Linked DNA regions of Kordia sp. SMS9. The protein of the gene in region 2 interacts with the protein of the main gene of each other region in a pairwise test. Links are inferred from orthologs where the notes say so. Each region holds a gene or a part of one and is shown on either strand. Other genes may lie near its edges.

Region 1 (10,715 bases), 3.0 Mb from region 2 along the record:
AAAAATTGGCGTAAAGTTTGAAATCCGTAAAAAGCACCTTTTGGAGTTTTCGCTTTGATTCTGATGATAGAAGAATCTATACTCAATTCATAACCTTCGTCATTTTCAATAGTTTGATCGTACGTAAAAATAATTGCATTGCGTTTAGGCATACTGTGTACTATTAGCCTAAAACCTAATTTTTCTTCCAGATAACCATTAAAAAAATCTGCCACAGCATAGAGTTCTTCATCTGCATGAAAAGTAACATTTTTATCAAGTACAAAAGTACCTTCTTGCATTGTAAAATCATTCGGAATAGGAATAATATGTGGTTTAATTGCGGGTGTTGGTTTTGAACAACCAATCAAACAAAACAAAATTAACAACCTGAAAATAAAAGTACTTTTCATTTTAGTATATTAGATGCCATAAATTTAGCAATCTATTTAATGAAACTCTCATACATCGCCATTTTTGTGGTCATTTCACTGTTTTTTAGCTGTGCGAATGATCAAAAAACACACATTGCTCAAAAAGATCAATCACTCATCAACTATGTAAATCCGTTTATTGGTACAGGCGGACACGGACATACGTATCCAGGCGCCACGATGCCGTTTGGAATGATGCAACTCAGTCCTGACACACGTTTGGACGGTTGGGATGGCTGCTCAGGCTACCACTATTCGGACGAATATATATATGGATTTTCGCATACGCATTTGAGCGGAACTGGTGTTTCAGACTATGGCGATATTTTGCTAATGCCAACGAATGAAGTGAATTTTAATAACGGTTCAAATGGAAAAAAAGGCTATCGTGCACATTTTTCACATGATAAGGAAATAGCAGAAGCAGGTTATTACAAAGTATTTTTAGACAGTACAAATATTCAAGTAGAATTGACGGTTTCGGAACGAAGTGGCATGCACAAATACACATTTCCATCTGCGGAAAATCAAGTTGTGATGTTAGATTTGGTACATCGAGATAAAGTATTGGATGCTAAAATCGAGAAGGTTTCCGATACCGAAATTGTTGGCTATCGTTTTTCAGAAGCTTGGGCTAGCGATCAACGTGTATTCTACGTACTAAAAACGTCACATCCGTTTGATGATATCTTGCAATCGCCACCAACACAAGGAATGCCAGGCGCAAGACGATCAGCACTGACATTTAAAAACCCAAACAATGAACCAATTATCATTAAAATTGGAATCTCTGCGGTTGATGTGGAAGGCGCACGAAAAAACTTAGAAACTGAAATAGGAGCGAAGTCGTTTGACGAAGTGAAGCAACTAGCACAAGACACTTGGGAACAACAATTAGAAAAAATTGTGATTGAAAGTGACAATAATGATTACAAAACAAACTTTTACACTGCGTTGTATCACACGATGCTTGCGCCAAATCTATACCAAGATGTAGATGGTCGTTACCGCGATATGGACATGAAAATTCATCAGTCTAACGATCACACACATTATACGGTTTTCTCGTTGTGGGATACGTATCGTGCGGCACATCCGTTGTATACGATTATTGAACAAGAGCGCACGAACGATTTTATTAAAACGTTTATTAAAAAATACGAATCGGGTGGCATCATGCCCATTTGGGATGTATCCGCGAATTACACAGGTTGTATGATTGGGTATCACGCCGTTCCTGTCATTGCAGATGCGTACATGAAAGGCATTCGCGACTATGATGTAGACAAAGCTTTTGAAGCCATGAAACATAGTGCGACGCGTGATAAATTAGGCTTGGACTCTTATAAGAAATTAGGCTACATTCCTGTAGAAAAGGAATCGGAGTCGGTTTCTAAAACCTTAGAATATGCGTATGACGATTGGACCATTGCGGAAATGGCAAAAGCCATGGGAAAGACAAACGATTACGAAACCTTCATTAAACGTGCACAATTCTACAAAAATGTATACGATCCAGCAACACAGTTTATGCGCGGACGTTTCCGAAACACATGGTTTGCACCGTTTGATCCGTACGAAGTCAATTTTAACTACACGGAAGCCAATTCGTGGCAATACAGCTTTTATGTACCGCAAGATGTTTCTGGTTTTATAGAATTGTTGGGCGGAAAAGACAAATTAGAAGCACAATTAGACAAATTATTCACGGCAAAACAAGCAACTTCAGGACGCAATCAGGCAGATATTACAGGATTGATTGGACAATATGCACACGGAAACGAACCGAGTCACCACATGGCATATTTGTATAATTTCATCAACAAACCTGCAAAAACACAGCAATATGTGCATCAAATCTTAACCACACTTTACAAAAACGAACCTGACGGCGTTTCGGGCAATGAAGATTGTGGACAAATGAGCGCGTGGTATGTATTGAGCAGTTTAGGATTCTATTCCGTAACGCCAGGAAGCAACGAATACATCATTGGAACGCCGTTGTTTGACAAAGCCACCATCAATCTTGAAAATGGCACAACGTTTACCATAACTGCGAAAAATCTCTCGAAAGAGAACATATATATCAAAGCAGCCACATTGAATGGAGAAGTGTATTCAAAATCATTTATTGAGCATGAAGCGATTCTAAATGGAGGAAATTTAGTTTTTGAAATGACCAACGAGCCAACCAATTGGGGAACGCAAGACGAACACATTCCGATCACGGAAATTACACAACACAAAATAGTGCCGTCACCATTTATAGCCAAAGGTGCTATTGCGTTTAAAGGAAATACGGAAGTAACTTTACAAACAGTTGATAAAGATGCTACTATTTTTTACAAATTGATGAATCCAGTGCAAGCTGCGATGCCAGATTTTAAGGAATACACGAAACCGTTTGCAATCTCTGAAATGAGTTTCTTGGAAGTATATGCGCAACGTGACGATGAAAAGAGTCCCACAATTGCGACAACATTCTTTAAAATTGATCCGAATTTAAAAATAAAACTCGAAACAGAATACGCAAATCAATACAATGCGGGTGGACAAAACGCGCTGATTGACGGCATTTTAGGAACAGAAGATTTCCGAACTGGAACGTGGCAAGGCTATTTTGATAAAGATGTGATTGCTACGGTCGATTTAGGAAAAGTAAAACCAATCAATACGATTCAAGTAAATTTCTTGGAAGATCAGAAAAGCTGGATATTTCTTCCAACCGAAGTTGAATGTTACGTGAGCGACAATCCAAACCGTTTTTACAAATCATTACCAAAACAAACCTTTGACGTTACCAAACCCAAAGAAGGTGCACATATTAAAAATGTAAGGTTTGATATGAGAGGCTACAGCGCACGTTATGTAAAAATTGTAGCAAAAAAATTAGGTGTTTTACCAGCATGGCATTTGGGGCACAAACACGATGGACGCAGTTGGTTGTTTGTGGACGAAATAGAAATAAAATAACGTGTAGAGTGCCGAGATATAAATGAAATACATTCATCAAGGCTTCTCGACTGCGCTCGAAGTGACAAAATTAAATAGTATCAAAAGAAGTCAAAATACGATTGCCAGTTTTTCATTTTATTCATTTAATTTGAAACATGTGAAAGGCAGCGTTTAAAACTAACAACATGAAACGAAGAAAGTTTATTCAAAATGCTGCATTAACAGGCTTAGGACTTACGGTAGGTGCTGCATTGACCGCTTGCGCAGATGATGAAAAATCCAAAGAAAAGGCTGCGGCTACCAAGTTTACATCTGACGTAAAACCTAGCATACCGATGGTGATTGCTACATGGAATGTGCCGAATGCCACGAAAAAAGCATGGGAAGTTATAGAAGCTGGAAATTCAGCATTGGACGCTGTAGAAAAAGGCGTAATGGTAGAAGAAGCTGACGTAAACAATCAATCGGTTGGAAAAGGCGGTTTGCCAGATAGAGATGGAAATGTAACGCTTGACGCGTGTATTATGAACAAAGATGGCGATTATGGTGCGGTTGTCTGTATCGAAAATATCAAACATCCAATTTCGGTCGCTAGAAAAGTGATGGAAGACACGCCACATGTGCTATTGGCAGGAAATGGCGCGAAGAAATTTGCGATAGAAAGTGGTTTTACACCAGAAAACCTTTTAACAGAAGCTTCCAAAAAAGCGTGGGAAAAATGGAAAGTTGAGGCTAAATACAAACCAATTATCAACGTAGAAAATCATGATACCATTGGAATGTTAGCGATTGATAAAAAAGGAAATATTTCTGGCGCGTGTACCACAAGCGGATTGTCTTATAAAATGCAAGGTAGAGTAGGAGATTCGGCAATTATTGGTTCCGGATTGTTCATTGACAATGAAGTAGGCGGCGCCACCGCCACAGGAATGGGCGAGGAGGTTTTAAAAACTGTCGGAAGCTTTTTAATTGTAGAGTTGATGCGACAAGGGAAATCGCCACAAGAAGCCTGTGAAGAAGCCGTAAAACGCGTCATTAAGAAAAGTCCAAATTATAAGGATTTTCAAGTGGGCTACATCGCTGTCAATAAAAAAGGAGAAACGGGCGCGTATTGCATTCACGAGTGGTTCAACTATACGACGTATCAAAATGGAGAAAATGTGAATCATAAATCGGATTTTTATAATAAGCAGTAGTTAGATTTTAGTATTGAGTATTGAGTATTGAGTATTTAGTATTGAGAACTTTTAAAATACAAACAACACTTTGACAGGCTCAGTGTAAACAAAAAACGAACAAATAACCACCAACATGAACACCAACAAATCATACAAAAGTGCTTTTATATTTTTAACATCCTTATTTTTTCTTTGGGGATTTATTACGGTGTTAGTCGATCCACTAATTCCAAGATTGAAAGAAGTATTCGAATTGACCTATTTTCAGTCAGGATTGATACAATTTGCATTTTTTGGCGCGTATTTATTACTCTCCATTCCCGCAGGATTTATTTTGTCTAAAATTGGTTATAAAAAAGGAATCATTCTCGGTTTGATGATCATGGGAACTGGCTGTTTATTGTTTTATCCAGCAGCTTCATCACGATTGTTTGTCCTTTTTCTGTTAGCTGTATTTGTACTGGCAAGCGGAATGACCATTTTGCAAGTAGCCGCGAATCCGTATGTTACTGCGCTTGGTTCAGAAGAAACAGCTTCAAGCCGATTGAACTTGTCGCAAGCTTTTAATTCGCTCGGAACTGCGATTGCACCTGCAATTGGCGCGATGTTTATTTTAAGTGATAAAATTAAAACGAGTGATGAAATTTCGCTATTGTCAGAAGCAGACAAAGAAGTCTATTTTGCTGCGGAAGCCTCAAATGTGCAATTGCCATTTGTGGCAATAGGTGTGTTTACGTTGATTTTAGCTGGAATTTTTATCTATGTAAAACTGCCAAAGTTATTGCAAAAAGCGCCAAAAGGTGGATATCTCAGTTTATTGAAAAAGCCTTCGTTAGTGATGGGCGCAATCGGAATTTTTGTATACGTTGGCGCAGAAGTTGCCATCGGAAGTTATTTGACGAATTATTTTAGAGATATGAATCTGGCAGAAGCCATCATGAACAGTCCGACAATGAAAAGCATTTCAGAATGGATTGTTGGTTCGGATTTGGCGGAATTAGATTCAAAAGCGATTGTTGGTGCATTTGTCACATTTTACTGGTCTGGCGCGATGATCGGACGTTTTATTGGCGCGTATTTAACCAAAATATTAGATCCAGCAAAAGTATTGATTAGCTTTGCCATCGGTGCATTATTAATGATTCTCATTTCCATGAACACGGTAGGTTTTGTATCTATGTGGAGCATTCTCGCAGTTGGATTGTTTAACTCCATCATGTTTCCAACAATCTTCAGTTTGGCGTTGAGCGGATTGGACGAATTGAAACCACAAGCTTCAGGTATTTTGTGTACCATGATTGTTGGTGGCGCCATCATTCCACCATTGTTTGGATTGTGTACAGATACCTACGGGTTTAAAACCGCATTTATTCTAGTATTGGTTTGTTATGGATATATTCTATTTTATGGGTTTATGAAACGTAAAAAGCCCGTTGTTGCATCATAATCTAACGGAAAGTATGGTTGCCATAGTATAGTTTGCTATATTTGTTATAAGACTTCTATAACAAGTATATTGCATGAGTACTATTCAAGAAAAGTTAACCGCTTTGCGCGATGAATTACGCGAACATAATTACAATTATTACATCCTAGATAACGCTACGATTTCTGACTATGAGTTTGATATGAAACTCAAAGAATTGCAGGAATTGGAAGCAAAACATCCCGAGTTTTATGATCCAAATTCGCCAACGTTGCGTGTTGGTGGCGCGATTACCAAGAATTTTAATACGGTTGCACATGAATATCGTATGTATTCGTTGGACAATTCGTATTCGAAAGAAGATTTGTTGGATTGGGAAAAGCGCATTCATAAGATTCTCGGTGTGGAAACGGTGGAATATACCTGCGAGCTCAAGTATGATGGCGCTTCTATGAACCTCACGTACGAAGATGGAAAGTTGATCAAAGCGGTCACACGTGGCGATGGTTTTCAAGGAGATGAGGTGACCAATAATATCAAAACGATTAAAACGGTTCCGTTACGCTTAAAAGGTGATTTTCCTGCAAAGTTTGACATTCGCGGCGAGATTATTCTTCCGCTTGACGGATTTAATAAAATGAACGAAGAACGTGTTGCCAATGGTGAAGAACCGTACATGAACCCACGAAATACCGCTTCTGGAAGTTTAAAATTGCAAGACAGTAGCGAAGTCGCGAAACGTCCGTTAGAATGCTTGTTATACAGCTTAAAAGGCGAAAAACTACCAATAGCTACACAGTTTGAAAGTTTAAAGAAAGCCCGCCAATGGGGATTTAAAGTACCAACCGTGGCAAAAGTTGCTAAAAATGTGGATGAAATCCTGGATTTTGTAAATCATTGGGAAGTGCATCGGCACGAGTTGGCATACGAAATTGATGGCGTCGTGATTAAAGTCAACAATCTGCAATATCAAGATGAATTGGGCTATACGTCCAAAGCACCACGTTGGGCAATGGCGTATAAGTTTAAAGCTGAGCAAGCGGTGACGGTTTTGAATGAAATTACGTATCAAGTTGGACGTACAGGTGCTATTACGCCTGTTGCGAATTTAGAACCTGTATTGTTAGCAGGAACTACCGTAAAACGTGCTTCATTGCATAATGCCGATCAAATTGCAAAATTGGATATTCGCGAACGCGATACTGTTTTTGTAGAAAAAGGCGGCGAAATTATTCCGAAAATCGTAGGTGTTCATTTTGATGCGCGTCCGGTAGATTCTACCAAAACCGTATACGCGACACACTGTCCCGAATGCGATACACCTTTAGAACGAAAAGAAGGTGAAGCACAACATTATTGTCCAAACACAATGGGCTGTACGCCTCAAATTGTGGGACGAATTCAGCATTTTATTTCGCGCAAAGCGATGGATATTGACGGTTTAGGAGGCGAAACGGTGGCATTGTTAGTCAAAGAAGGATTGATTACCAATTATGCCGATTTATACGAATTGACCAAAGAACAGATCATTCCGCTAGAGCGCATGGCAGAAAAAAGTGCAGAGAATTTAGTGAATGGTATTGAAGCGTCGAAACAAATTCCTTTTGAGCGTGTGTTGTATGCGTTGGGAATTAGATATGTAGGAGAAACTGTGGCTAAAAAATTGGCAAAACACTACAAATCTATTGATGCGCTGATGAACGCTTCGTCGGAGGATTTAGTGTCAGTCGACGAAATAGGCGTGAAGATCGCCGAAAGTGTGGCGCAATTCTTTCAAGAAGAAGCTAATTTGCAAATTATTACACGTTTACAAGAAGTTGGCGTGCAATTAGAATTTTCAGCAGCACAGTTGGAAGGATTGACAGAAACCTTGTTAGGGAAGTCATTTGTTGTTTCGGGTGTGTTTGAAAAAGTATCGCGAAATGAATTGAAAAAACTCATAGAAAATAATGGAGGAAAAGTATCATCGTCCATTTCTTCTAAAACTTCGTATGTAGTTGCAGGCGACAAAATGGGACCGAGCAAACGTGCAAAAGCAGAAAAGTTAAACATTACTATTTTGACAGAAGATGAGTTTTTGAATATGATTTAAATGAATTTTACAAAACCCACACATATTGCTTTTTTGATTGCTTCGGTGATTACAATGGTGGTGGCTATGTTTTTTGAAAAATTTTATTTGATATATGCGCAGCCGTTTACAGTGTTTACAATTTTAGTCATCTATTTTGTAGAAAAAAAAGATCCTACAAGCGTGCTGTATATTTTATCGCAGCTTATTGGTTTGGTAGGTGGAATTTTGCTCATTTTAGGCATGCGTGATCATTTGAAAGCAGTTTCTATATTATTTTCGTTGTTTTATATTATCTACTTGCGATTGATGTATGTACGTAATGAAATGACAAAGCCCGAAGTGCGCACATATATGTATGTAATATTGTTTTCAATTCCTATACTATACATTTATTATATTTTGATAAAAACTGTCTCTTCAGAGTTAAAAGATGTGGTTATCTACTTTAGTTGTTTGATGTTTTTTATGTTGAGTTACATTATTACAGCAGTATATTACTATTTAAAAGATAAAAAACCGACCAATTTATGGATGCTGATAGCCGCTGTGAATCTTGGTTTTATGAACATTTTAATCGGTTTGAATGAATTGTACATGTATGAAACTATTTTCACTGTAATTGTAACATTTTGCAGTGTGTGTATTCAAGTTTTTGTATTGAAATTTATGTTGCATGACAAAAATGATGATGCCAATGTATTGAATCTGTCGGACGAATGAAATATACACAACCAATTTATATAGCATTTTTCACAATAGCATTCATTTCGTTATTGGTAGCGCTATTTTTTGAGAAACAAGATTTGTTGTATGTATATCCATTTACCTTTATTGCCATTGCGATTGCGTATGTAATGGAAAGAAAAAAACGGATAAGTATTACTTTTTTATCAGCACTTTTTTTTGGATTGTGCGGAGGTATTTTTTTGATTTTAGATTTTAAAGAAGCTATTCCTATGATTTCTATTTGTATTTCCATTTTTTACCTTTTGTATTTGCGACTCATGTATTTGAAGAATGAAAGAAAGAAAGCACATGGAAAAACATATGTAAGTCTGCTGTTCATTTTTATTCCGGTACTCTATATCTATGATCGTGTTTTTTGTTTGGTATATGAAGAAATACATAATGGATTTGTCTATTTTACAGTAATGGCAGTGTGTATGTTGGTTTATATTATGGCTGCGATTTATTATTATTTGCGTACTAAGAATCAATCGAATTTATGGATGCTGATTACCGCCGTAAATTTGGGAATTATGAATATTATTGTCATCATCAATGAATTGTATGTATACGAACGCATATTTACGGTGATGGCTATTTTTTGTAGTAATTTGATGTTATTCTTTTCCATAAAATTTATGTTGGAAGAAGATACCAATGTGCTTACAGAAGTAGTTTAGTAGTATAAAAATAGCATTAATTAGTAAGCATATAGAAGTATTAAAATTAATTAAACATGAGCATAACAGTAAAATCATTCGTAAATGTCTAAGCAAAAAATCCTTACATATTTGTACTTTACTCTTTTAGTGTTAGATGTATTCGGAATTGTGTATCCTGAAATCATTTATAGGAAGTATGTAACATTTTTGCCTTTTCCTATATTAATGCTCTTGTATTTTGTTTCTTTAAAAAAGATGAACTGGCTATATACAATAGCCTTATTCAGTACTTTTTTAGGAATTCTCTTTTTTAAACTTTCTATGCATTTTAAAATTGCTTTGATATTTTACGGAATTGGAGTTTGTATCTATGTGGTTTTAGCACTCAAAACCGCAATAGTGATTCCTACACAGACTATTTTTAAGGCAACAATTCCTTTTCTAATAGTATATCTAGTGCCACTATTTTTGTACTATGAAGCAGTAAATTTTGAAATCTTCAACTATATATTGTTTTATGTATTCTTCGTCGGATTATTTGTTTTCATTTCTGTGTTAATTTACATTCATCAACAAAACAGAACGAACTTGTGGTTATTTAGCTCAGGCATTATCTTCTTAATTTCTACTATTATTCATGGATATCATCTTTTTATAGAGCAACTTGACGTGTTACGTGTTGGAATCGTTATCACATTTCTCATCATGCATTATACAATGTATCGCTATGTAATTTTACAGCAAATAAATGCAATGTCTCAAAATCAACCTAAAGTACACTCAAAATAAGTGTAGGATTTCTATTCAGAAATAAGTTACTTTGCGAAGCTCATGAAAAAGATAGCCAAGCTTTTAGTCATATTACTCATTTGCATTGCTAGTGTAGATCTTCTGTGGTTTTTCTTCCCAGATTACATCTCACGAAAGTATGCCATTGTACTGACGATTCCAGCAATTACCATTTGTTATTTTTTATATGTTGAGGTGAAAAACATCATGTATTTATTGGCGCTAACAGCGTTTATGGTAGCAGACTATTATTTCTTTATAGAAAAAAATCTTGGTATTGGAATTATAAGTAGTGGTGTTGCATTATCCATCTATGGTGTGCTTGTTTTAAAACAGTCGCATTATATTTCTACGAGAAAATTGCTCATTAGTACCGTTCCTTTTTTGACATTATACATGTTGCCATTTGTCTTTTTTGTAGATAGAATTAAGGATGAAATTTTTGGCGAGGTCATATTTTACACCTTTGCAATTGCATATTTTGCCTTCATG
Region 2 (11,394 bases):
TGTAAACTCTCCTGTGTTTACAGCAATCGCTCCAAAAGAAGTTTCTACTCCTTGTCCTTTTTGTATCGTTTCTTCGTGAAGTTGGTCCGAGGAAAGTTGGTAATGTGCTTTCGCATCCATGATTCCATATTGGTTTAACGAAATCGTTTTCGTTGAGAAGGTGTTATTCGTCATAACTTTTAACTCTAGTTGTGTTTTTGTAAAGGACAAAAGTATAAATATTTTTACAGAGTCTTTGTTTTTTTAACTGATTTTCTCTGTTTTAAGCTTGAAAAAATTCAAGAGAAGTGCTATCCAACCTATAATCAAGAGTGTTCCTCCAATTGGTGTAATAAACCCTATACTGCTGATATCCAAACCTGTAACATCTTTTGTTGCTAATAAATAAATAGAACCTGAAAATAAAATAATTCCCCACAACACAAAAACATAGATGAGTCGTTGCATTTTTGGAGAAATCAGCGTGGACATTCCTGTAAAAAGTAATAAAAACACGTGATACATTTGGTAACGCACACCTGTTTCAAAAGAAGCAAGTTGATCGGCACTCAATACTTTTTTGAGCGCATGTGCCCCAAAAGCTCCTAAAATAACCGCTAACAATCCCAAAATAGTTCCTGTAATCAATATTTTTTTTCTCATAATTCGTGAAGTTATTTTTATAAATGTAACATTTTGCTACATTCGTGTTATATTTGTCTTTTTACAAAATTACGCAACAAAACTCACTATGCGAAACATTTTAATTATTGGTGCAGGAAAATCTGCTTCGTACCTTATTAAATATTTTTTAGATAAAAGTCACACAGAAAACTTACATATTACCGTTGGAGATATCAATCTTGAAAATGCTCAAAAATTAGTTGGAAATCATGAAAATGCGTCTGCTATTTTGTTGGATGTATTTCATGAAGAAAGTCGCCAAGCTGCCATCAAAGAAGCCGCTATTGTGATTTCAATGTTGCCAGCGCGCTTTCATATTGAAGTAGCGAAAGATTGTGTGCAATTTGGGAAAAATATGGTGACGGCTTCCTACATCAGTAAGGAAATGCAAGCACTAGATGAAGCTGTAAAAGAAAAAGGCTTGGTATTTATGAACGAAATTGGTGTCGATCCTGGCATTGATCACATGAGTGCCATGGAAGTTATTGATCGCATTCGTGATCACGGCGGAAAAATGATTTTGTTTGAATCGTTTACAGGTGGATTGGTCGCACCTGAGAGTGATACCAATTTGTGGAACTATAAATTTACATGGAATCCTAGAAACGTGGTGTTAGCTGGACAAGGTGGCACGGCAAAATTTATTCAAGAAGGAAGCTATAAATATATTCCATATAATAGACTCTTCCGTAGAACGGAATTTTTAACTGTAGAAGGCTACGGAAAGTTTGAAGCGTATGCCAACCGCGATTCGCTAAAGTACAGAAGTGTATATGGTTTGGATGATATTTTGACTTTGTATCGCGGAACCATCCGAAGAGTTGGATACTCAAGAGCTTGGCAAATGTTTGTCATGTTAGGCATGACGGACGATAGTTATGTCATGGAAAACTCCGCAGAAATGAGCTATCGTGATTTTGTGAATTCTTTCTTGCCGTACAGTCCCACCGATTCTGTAGAGTTGAAAATGCGTCACAATTTAAAGATTGATCAAGATGATACGCTCTGGGAAAAGTTATTGGAGTTAGATATTTTCAATCCGCACAAAAAAGTAGGCTTGGAAAATGCGACGCCTGCACAAATTCTACAAAAAATATTGATGGATAGCTGGACGCTTAAACCAGAAGATAAAGATATGATTGTGATGTATCACAAGTTTGGGTATGAAAAAGATGGTGAAAAGCATCAAATTGATTCCAAAATGGTGATTTTAGGAGAAGATCAAACATACACAGCGATGGCAAAAACTGTTGGATTGCCCGTTGCAATTGCTGCTTTGAAAATTTTAAACAAAGAAATTACCACACCAGGTGTACAATTACCTATTACAAAAGAAGTATATACGCCTATTTTGGAAGAATTATCTACGTACGGAATTGCTTTTAGAGAAGAGAAAGTTCCGTATTTTGGCTATAATGATGAGTATGTGTAGGGATTTTTGATTGTTGATGTTACAAAACCACATGTCAAATCGCATGAAATTTTGAAAAGATTTAGTATCGCGATCTTCTTGGAAGTAAATCTGCTTCAAAGTACTTCTCGATACTATTTTTCTCCATTATATTTCGAAAAATCACTCGAAGAGACGCTTTAGATTCACGTTTTCTGATTTACAATTTTTCATTTTCTTCACTCTAAAAATATCAATTTTATCAAAAAAATGTACTTTTGACTTTCACCTGACAAATTACACCGTATGAAAGTGATTAATGAACAAATAGAAATTGACGGAATTGACAAAAAAATTCTGCGTGCGTTGATGAAAGACGCACGAACACCCATTTTAAGTATTGCGCGTAGCATTGGAATTTCTGGTGCTGCTGTACATCAACGACTTCGAAAACTGGAAGATGCAAAGTTGATTGTTGGCTCCAAATTCGTCATCAATCCGAAAGTATTGGGCTATAAAACGATGGCATTTATTGGTGTATTTTTGGACAAAGCCATGCGAAATCCAGATGCCGTAAAAGCGTTGGATCAAATTCCAGAAGTCATGGAAAGTCACTACACCACAGGCGATTGGTCATTATTGATTAAGATTTTATGTAAAGATAACGAACACTTGATGCACATTTTAAATCATAAAATACAAACGATTAAAGGTGTTTCACGAACCGAAACGTTTATTTCCTTAAATCAGCAAATTGATCGACAAATTAAGGTGTAGTTTTCTACTACATTTGAGTATTTTTAATTAACGTGACATGAAATTGAATCAATTTCCGCTTGACGCCTAAAAAAACCGAGTGCAACATACATTCGGTCTTTTATAAATTATAGTTTTTATATTTTATTTTCTATTCAAATACCGTGCAAAATACAGAAAGGTTGCTAACGAACCCAACGCGGCAACGACATAGGTTCTTGCTGCCCATTTGAGCGCATCTTGCGAACCAGCAAATTCTTCTTGCGTCACCATATTTTTATCTCGCAACCAACGCAACGCACGGTTACTAGCATCATATTCTACCGGAAGTGTGATGAAACTAAATAACGTTCCTGTGGCAAACATGATCAATCCGATGATGAGCAATGTTCTTCCTGTACTTGTGCCGCCCGCTGCTTGCTGACTCGCCATTAAGGCAATTCCTCCATAAATAACCCATTGCGAAAATTTGGAAGCAATACTTACCAAAGGGACTAATTGTGAGCGCATTTTTAACCATTTGTATGCTTTTGCATGTTGCACGGCATGTCCAACTTCGTGTGCCGCCACCGCTGCCGCTGCGGCATTTCGTTGACTGTAGACGCCTTCACTTAAATTTACGGTCTTTTTTTGCGGATTGTAATGATCTGTCAACATTCCTTTTACATGTATTACTTCTACATCTCTAATGCCGTGATCTGCCAACATTTTTTCTGCAATTTCAGCGCCGCTCATTCCGTTGCGTAAATGCAGTTTTGAGTAATGCGAAAATTTGCTTTTCAGTTTATTACTCACAAACATACTTACCAACATAATTGCACCCGCGAGGAGCATATAACCACTTGAAAACATATTTTTAAATTTTATTTGTTGAACAAAACAACAGTATTTTTTACTACTTCAAAAGGTACTTATTCTACTTTAGAACTAGAAATTATAATGGCTATTTGTTCATCTTTACGATAAAAAATACAAAAACCTCGCCAAATGAGCGAGGTTTTAGTTTGTATGAAGTTTTGTCAGTTATTGTTGTTAGTCGCGCTCTACTTTGCGCAACGCCGCTTTTTGTAATACCACAGCATTGTAACTTGTAACCGATAATTTTTCGCCACCTGTTTTTCTTGGATCAGCTTTTTCTGTTACGATGATGGTAAAGAAAACGCGTCCGTCATTTCTAAATTCAACACTGCTATTTAAAATTCGATTATTGACTTCAAAGGTACTGAACAACGTTTGTCTCATATAATTTGCTCTTAAAATAACACCATTATTTTCATCCAAATCGTACAATCCTTTTTCGGGATCTACAACAATGAGTGTATACTTGCGTTCATCTTTTTTCTTTGCAACAATGTATGATAAGGTGTACGAATATTTTTTTGGATCTTCCGTTGGTTTGAGCGTTAATTCCATCGGAACATTTTGCAATACGCCAGAAGCGTCTGCAATGTTCAAATTTCCTGCGTAGGTGCCTGTATATTCTTTTGGGAACGCGTATTGTGTGGGAAACTCTTTGTCTTCCGAGTTTTTACCAGCACGTTCTTTTACTTGTTTTTTCTGTGCAACGACCGTTGTTGCCATGCAGATGAATACGATTAAAAAGACAAGTTTTTTCATGTATTGTAATTTTTTATTTTATGGTATGAAAGTACATTTTTTTTAGTTAACTACTATTTTCATACCAAAGTTTTAGCAAATCTATCCTACGATATTAATAATTTTCCCGGGAACTACAATTACTTTTTTCGGAGTTCTTCCGTTTAGTTGTGCTTGTGTGCGTTCGTCTTCCAAGATTATTTTCTCGATTTCTTCTTTCGATAAATCTAATGATAATTCCTTTTTAAAGCGCATTTTTCCATTGAAAGATACTGGATATTCTTTGGAACTTTCCACCAAATGTTTTTCTTCAAACACAGGAAATGGCACTTTTGAAATAGAACCTTCATGTCCTAAACGTGACCATAATTCTTCCGCAATATGCGGTGCGTATGGCGACACTAGAATCGTTAATGGTGCTAGAATTTCCCTGCTGTTACATTTTTGCGCTGTGAGTTCATTGACACAAATCATAAACGTACTTACCGACGTATTGAACGAGAAGTTTTCAATGTCTTCTTCTACCTTTTTGATGGTTTTGTGCAATGTTTTTAAATTGTCTTTCGTTGGCACGGCGTCTGTAACTCTTGAAACACCTTCTTCGCCAACATACAATTTCCATAGTTTCTTTAAGAATCCGAAAACTCCCGAAATTCCTGCGGTATTCCATGGTTTTGCTTGTTCTAGCGGACCGAGAAACATTTCAAACAAACGCAAACTATCGGCGCCGTAGGCTTCGCAAATTTCATCTGGATTGACCACATTGTATTTCGATTTGGACATTTTTTCTATTTCAATATTAAGCTTACACTTGAGTTGTTCTATACTCTCTTCAACTTCTTGATTAATATTTTCATTTTCTAGAATAAAACTTAAACCTTCAATAGTCCCTAATTGTAAATTATTAAACTTTGCATATTTCTTTCTCAAACTACCTATATCTTCAATAGATATAAAAAACTTTTTCCCTTTCTGTTTTACAAATTCTAAAGGTATAGTATCTATCATAGATTCATTAAAGTCATAATGATTTGCAACTTCTATAGGAAACAACAACCAATCTCTATACAATATTTTACCATCATCTTGAAGAACTATATCAGCACGCCCAATTACATTTCCTAATTTATCTTCTCTCAATTTTGCTGAATTAGGGTCATATTTTTCATCTAAATATTTTGGTAATAACAACCCTTTAGGACTTTCTCCCAAAATCATTCCTTGATTGATGAGCTTTTTGAACGGTTCATCAACATTGACAAAACCTCTGTCTTTTAAGAATTTAGTCCAAAAACGTGCGTATAATAAATGTCCGGTTGCATGTTCGCTTCCGCCAATGTATAAATCTACATTTTCCCAATAGTCTAAAGCTTCTTTGCTTGCAAAGTTTTCATCACGCAACGCTTTTTCCATGTAACGGAAGAAATACCAAGAACTTCCTGCCCAACCTGGCATGGTGTTGAGTTCTAGTGGGTAGATTCCGTTGTTCCCAGCCTTCTCGACTGCGCTCGAAGTGACAAGATCGTTACTTACAATTTTATTATTTTTTGTATCCCAAGCCCAAACCTCAGCGTTTCCTAATGGTGGTTCGCCTGTTTCGGTGGGCAAGTATTTTTCTACTTCTGGCAATGTGATTGGTAAGTGTTGTACATCAATCATTTGCGGCATTCCGTTGACATAGTATACTGGAAATGGTTCGCCCCAATAGCGCTGACGCGAGAAAACCGCATCACGCAAACGATAGTTTATTTTTCCTTTCCCGATACCGCGTTTTTCCATTTCATAAATCACGGTTTTCATGGCTTTTTTGTATGATAAACCGTTTAGGAAATCAGAGTTTGCAATTTTTACACCTTCTTTTGCGCCATACGCTTCTTCGGAAATGTCTACATTTTCAAAGATGTTCGGAATGTCCAATCCGAAGTGTTTTGCAAAGTCGTAATCACGTTGATCGCCACACGGAACTGCCATGACGGCGCCTGTTCCGTAGCTTGCCAATACGTAATCGCCAATCCAGATTTGTATTTTTTCTCCCGTAAACGGATGCAACGCGTGCGCGCCTGTAAATACGCCAGAAATGGTTTTGACATCTGCCATGCGTTCGCGTTCGCTACGTTTGGACGTTTTTTCTATGTAATTTTCAACCGCTTCTTTTTGATCGGCAGTCGTTATTTTTGCTACGAATTCGTGTTCTGGTGCGAGCGTCATAAAACTTACACCATATATTGTATCTGGTCGTGTTGTGAAGACGTCAATGTTTGCATCATGTCCGTCTACTTTGAACGTCACCATCGCACCTTGCGAGCGACCAATCCAATTGGTTTGTGAGTCTTTTAGCGGTTGTGGCCAGTCGATGGTGTTCAAACCGTCTAGTAAACGTTGTGCATACGCAGAGATTCGCATGCTCCATTGCGTCATTTTTTTACGTACGACAGGATGACCGCCACGTTCGGAAACTCCGTTCACGATTTCGTCATTTGCTAAGACAGTTCCCAAAGCTGGACACCAGTTTACTTCCGTTTCCGCCAAATAGGTAAGTCTGTATTTTAGCAGTATTTGTTCTTTCGTTTTAGCATCGTACTTTGTCCATTCTGCGGAAGCGAACACTGCAATATCATCATCACATATTGCTTTTACATTGGCGTTTCCGTCTGCTTCAAATTTTGCGATTAGCGTATCAATATGTTCTGCCTTGTCCGTTTCTACATTGTACCAAGAGTTGAACAATTCGATAAAAATCCACTGCGTCCATTTGTAATACGCAGGATCGGATGTGCGAACTTCTCTGCTCCAATCGAACGAGAACCCAATTTTGTCCAATTGCTCACGATAGCGCTTGATGTTCGTTTTTGTCGTAATTGCAGGATGTTGTCCTGTTTGAATGGCGTATTGTTCGGCAGGCAATCCGAAGCTATCATATCCTTGCGGATGTAAGACGTTGAATCCTTGATGACGCTTGTAACGCGCGTAGATGTCAGAAGCGATATAACCTAGTGGATGACCGACGTGTAAGCCCGCGCCTGACGGATATGGAAACATGTCGAGCACGTAATATTTGGGTTTGTCAGAGTTGTTTTCGGCATGAAAAGTTCCGTTTTCTGCCCAATATTTTTGCCACTTGGCTTCAATTTCGTTGAAATTGTACTTCATCTTGATCGCTTTTAAAGAAGCGCAAATTTAGTGGTTTTTTTGTTTTTTATTGTTTGTTCATCTGTTGATTTGTCAATTTGTTTGTGGTTTTGGCTGTTGGCTTGTATGAATTCAGATCAACAAATTGTCAAATTGACAAAATCAACATCAAAACACCTGTCCTTTTAAGTTCATTTATAGGTTTGTGTACGATTTGATTTATTTCAACGTTTTTAGTTATGCTAGTATTTTGTTAACTTTTAAATTTTTAATTTAGCATTTTACATTTTTAATTTTTTACTTTACCCAAATAATGCACTGTTTATGAGTTCTTCTTTTGAAAAGTATCAAAAAAAACGATTGATTTCTTCTTATTTTTCTGTGGTATTGAGTACGACACTTGTGCTTTTTTTGCTTGGAATTTTGGGATTGCTGGTTTTGAATACCAAAAAAGTAGCGGACTTTTATAAGGAGAAAGTTCCGATGACGATTTTTTTTAAGGACAATGCAAAAGACGTAGAGATTAAGCAATTACAGAAAACGTTGGCATTGGCAGCGTATACCAAATCCGCCAATTTTGTTTCGAAAGAAGAAGCTGCTGTACAATTGACGGAAGATATTGGAGAAGATTTTGTAGCGTATTTGGGAGAGAATCCTTTGTATAATTCGTTGGATGTGTATTTGAATTCTCAGTTTGTGTCTGTGGAAGAGTTGGAAACGATTGTGAAAGAACTGAAAGCGAAAAATTTTGTGAATAGCGTGGAATACAATAAATCATTAGTTTCTAAATTGAATGCGAATATTAAGCGTATTGGACTCGGAATTTTGATTGCGTGTATCTTTTTTGCGTTTGTTGCTGCGCTGTTGATTAATAGTTCTATTCGGCTTTCGGTATATGCAAAGCGTTTTACGATTAAAACCATGCAAATGGTGGGCGCAACGAAAGGTTTTATTCGCAAGCCTTTTATTTGGAAGAGTGTAAAAATGGGCATTATTGCTGCAGTTTTAGCGTTAATTGGCATGGCTGTCGTGTTGTATTATGCAAACGAATCGCTTCCGCAGTTGAAATTGATTAAGGATAAAGTGTTGATCGGTTCTGTGTTTGCTGGAATTTTAGTAATTGGCGTATTGATTACGTTGGTGAGTAGTTTCTTTGCTACACAACGTTTCTTGAATTTGCGCACCGATCAATTGTATTATTAATTTTCGCTATGATTTTGACAATTCGGAGTCCGAAAAAGTCGAAATAGCTTGAATTTCACATAAAAACAAAGCCACTATATAAAAGCAGCTTTGTTTCTTCGTAGTATAGTTGATACACTTAGTTGGTGATATTGATGAAAGGATCCCAAAGAAAGTACCCTTGACTGTTTCCGTCTTCATCTATAATTTGAAATGTAATTACGTATTGTACACTTCCTTCTCCTGTAACCATTCCTGCGTAACAGTAATCTTCGTAATCTACAGCCGTTGGTGGCACAGTTGCGCTTCCTACATATAATTTGATGCTTAAGTCTAACGATAATGGATTGATGAGATTGTCTCCAGAACCTGCTTGCCAGTTTGTTAAGATGATGTTGCTAGAAGTTCCTCCGCCAGGACATGTAGCCATCCATCTTACGGTGTCACCTACTTTTGCCGCGACTGTAAGTTCTGATTTTGCCTGATTGTTCACTACAAATTCTTTTGCCGTAATCATATAAATATATGCATCTGATGTTCCGTTGGCGCCTAAATTATATGGGTTACTTGAGGTTCCATCACCTGATAAGGTTTTGTTTGCAACTGCTTCTAATACAGAAACCGCATCTACGACCGTTAAAATATCTATTGTACTTGACATGATTTTAATTTTTTTTGGTTCATTTCCTACTCATTGGCTTTTCAGATTCCGCCTTGTTTTTTATGTGATACAACTTCACAATCGAAACTAAATGAAATAGGCTAGCGTTTATTTCTGAGGTAAAACTAGAAAGGAAAAGAGCGTGAAATGAAAAAAGAACCACTGAGCAAGATTTCTTTTCCATGAAGCAAGGAAAAAGTGGTATGATGATTTTTTTAAAATAGAAGGCAACAGTCGTTTTTAGATTTATTTGCTGTAGCGTTGTTGTATTTTGAAGAAGGTATTATTTTAACGTGTGCAAATTTTTAATGATGGTTTTGTATTTTTCACTTAAAGGCACGTGATGATTGCTTGATAACATGATAAGATTGTCTGCTGGTATAATTTCTTCAATTTTTTTTGAATTGACGATGAAGTTTCTATGTGTTTTTGTGAAGATACTTGGACTTAAAAGTTTCGAAATTTTCGTCAACGAAATCATGATGACAAACTTTTCTTTTTCGGTTATGATGTTACAGTATTTTTCTTCTACTTCAATATATACAATATCTGAAAGTCCTACTTTTTTGAGTGATTTTCCTTTTTTGATAAATAGATGATCGTCTGTAATCACTGTATTTTCTTTTTTACTGAGGAATACATTTTGTTGCGCATAAAATTTTTCAACAGCCATTTCAATCGCATATAAAATTTCCAATTCATTGAAAGGTTTCATTAAATAGCTGAATGGCTGTGTAAGCTTTGCTCGCTGAAATATTTGACGATCGGTAGAGCTGGTTAGAAATACAAAAGGTTTTGCGGCATTTGGTACGGTGTTGATGGTTTCTGCAAAGGCAATACCATCTGGAACGCCCTCTAAAAATATATCAATAATAGCAATATCAATTTTTACATCACCATAAAATAAAGTCAATGCTTCTTTAAATGTTGTTGCTATTCCAACTACATGATACCCGTTTTCTTGAAGTACTTTTGTAAGTCTTGTACTTTGTGCTGGTGTATCTTCGACTATAAGTATATTAATCTGATCCATCAGGTAGGTTTTTACGTAAAGATACAATCATTTTTGTACCTTTTCCTAATTCGCTTTCAATCGTAAATTTCCCTTTGTTTTTTTGAATCATTGATTTGCACAATTGCATGCCCAATCCGGTGCCAATAATGTGTTTGTTTTCCTTTTTGGCAAGTGTTACCGAATCTTTAAGTAGTTGTAAGCGAGTTGTTTCACTCATTCCTAAACCTGTATCTTCAATGATTAAATCGCAATAGGTTTCTGAGTTGTTTTGAGTGTATATCGTAATTGTATCGTTCGGATTTGAAAATTTAATGGCATTGTCTAGTAAGTTTCTGAGTATGATTTTTAACGATTCCTGGTCGGCAACAATCATCGTATCTTTCGAAACTTTATTTTCAAATTGAATCTTTTTATCCAACAACAACGGTTTGTAGTTGTACGCGGTTTGTTCTACAATAAAAAACAAATGCATGTTTTCCATTTCAAAGTACGATTGTTCTGTTTGCAACAATGCCCAATGCAGTAAATTGTCGAGCAAATTGTACGCACCGTTCACAATAGCACTGTTTGTATGCAACAAATCGTCCAACGCATCTAAATTTTGAGCTTCTAGGTTTTCCGATAATTCTGTATTGCTTGTTTTTAAAGCGTGTACGGATGAGCGCAAATCGTGACTTACCACAGAAAAAAGTTTGTCTTTCATGGCGTTCAATTCATCTAAATCTTCTTTTTGTGCCACAATGATTTTATTCGTTTTTACTTTTTCCTTAAAGAAATATACAACTGCCGCTAAAATTAGAAAAAGAATTACCGCCAAATAGATAAATCCGTTGCGCTCAGCTTGTTTCAGTTTATTTTCAATCGCCAATGCGTTTACTTCTTCTTGTTTTTTGTTGACTGCTAGTTCTTTTTCAAGCTTTGCAATTGCCCAATTTCGATCGCGATCGTTTAAAATGTCTTTATATTTAACCACTTCATTTGTATATGCTAATGCTTTTTGAA

Evidence for each region.
Region 1: the proteins of KORDIASMS9_RS03090 (region 2) and ligA interact in binary tests that used the Escherichia coli proteins (3 or more experiments, as listed by UniProt). The link is inferred for Kordia sp. SMS9 from one-to-one orthologs.

Annotation. Positions count from the first base shown.
Region 1 is NZ_CP031153.1:3,680,657-3,691,371, forward strand. Bases 5,679-8,565 are described here. They hold ligA (NAD-dependent DNA ligase LigA), read left to right. Parts: upstream 5,679-6,066; coding sequence 6,067-8,064; downstream 8,065-8,565. Other genes in these bases: KORDIASMS9_RS15570 (sugar MFS transporter), read left to right, coding at 5,679-5,993; KORDIASMS9_RS15580 (hypothetical protein), read left to right, coding at 8,065-8,565. In the rest of the region: KORDIASMS9_RS15555 (beta-N-acetylhexosaminidase), read right to left, coding at 1-350; KORDIASMS9_RS15560 (GH92 family glycosyl hydrolase), read left to right, coding at 432-3,386; KORDIASMS9_RS15565 (N(4)-(beta-N-acetylglucosaminyl)-L-asparaginase), read left to right, coding at 3,554-4,564; more of KORDIASMS9_RS15570, read left to right, coding at 4,680-5,678; more of KORDIASMS9_RS15580, read left to right, coding at 8,566-8,766; KORDIASMS9_RS15585 (hypothetical protein), read left to right, coding at 8,763-9,452; KORDIASMS9_RS15590 (hypothetical protein), read left to right, coding at 9,537-10,223; KORDIASMS9_RS15595 (hypothetical protein), read left to right, coding at 10,266-10,715. UniProt on the Escherichia coli protein: DNA ligase that catalyzes the formation of phosphodiester linkages between 5'-phosphoryl and 3'-hydroxyl groups in double-stranded DNA using NAD as a coenzyme and as the energy source for the reaction.
Region 2 is NZ_CP031153.1:674,280-685,673, forward strand. Bases 4,308-7,873 are described here. They hold KORDIASMS9_RS03090 (leucine--tRNA ligase), read right to left. Parts: upstream 7,556-7,873; coding sequence 4,508-7,555; downstream 4,308-4,507. Other genes in these bases: KORDIASMS9_RS03085 (hypothetical protein), read right to left, coding at 4,308-4,426; KORDIASMS9_RS03095 (ABC transporter permease), read left to right, coding at 7,859-7,873. In the rest of the region: pckA (phosphoenolpyruvate carboxykinase (ATP)), read right to left, coding at 1-174; KORDIASMS9_RS03065 (DUF423 domain-containing protein), read right to left, coding at 244-642; KORDIASMS9_RS03070 (saccharopine dehydrogenase family protein), read left to right, coding at 731-2,095; KORDIASMS9_RS03075 (Lrp/AsnC ligand binding domain-containing protein), read left to right, coding at 2,360-2,830; KORDIASMS9_RS03080 (zinc metallopeptidase), read right to left, coding at 2,954-3,661; more of KORDIASMS9_RS03085, read right to left, coding at 3,842-4,307; more of KORDIASMS9_RS03095, read left to right, coding at 7,874-8,737; KORDIASMS9_RS03100 (AidA/PixA family protein), read right to left, coding at 8,856-9,377; KORDIASMS9_RS03105 (LytTR family DNA-binding domain-containing protein), read right to left, coding at 9,661-10,410; KORDIASMS9_RS03110 (ATP-binding protein), read right to left, coding at 10,397-11,394.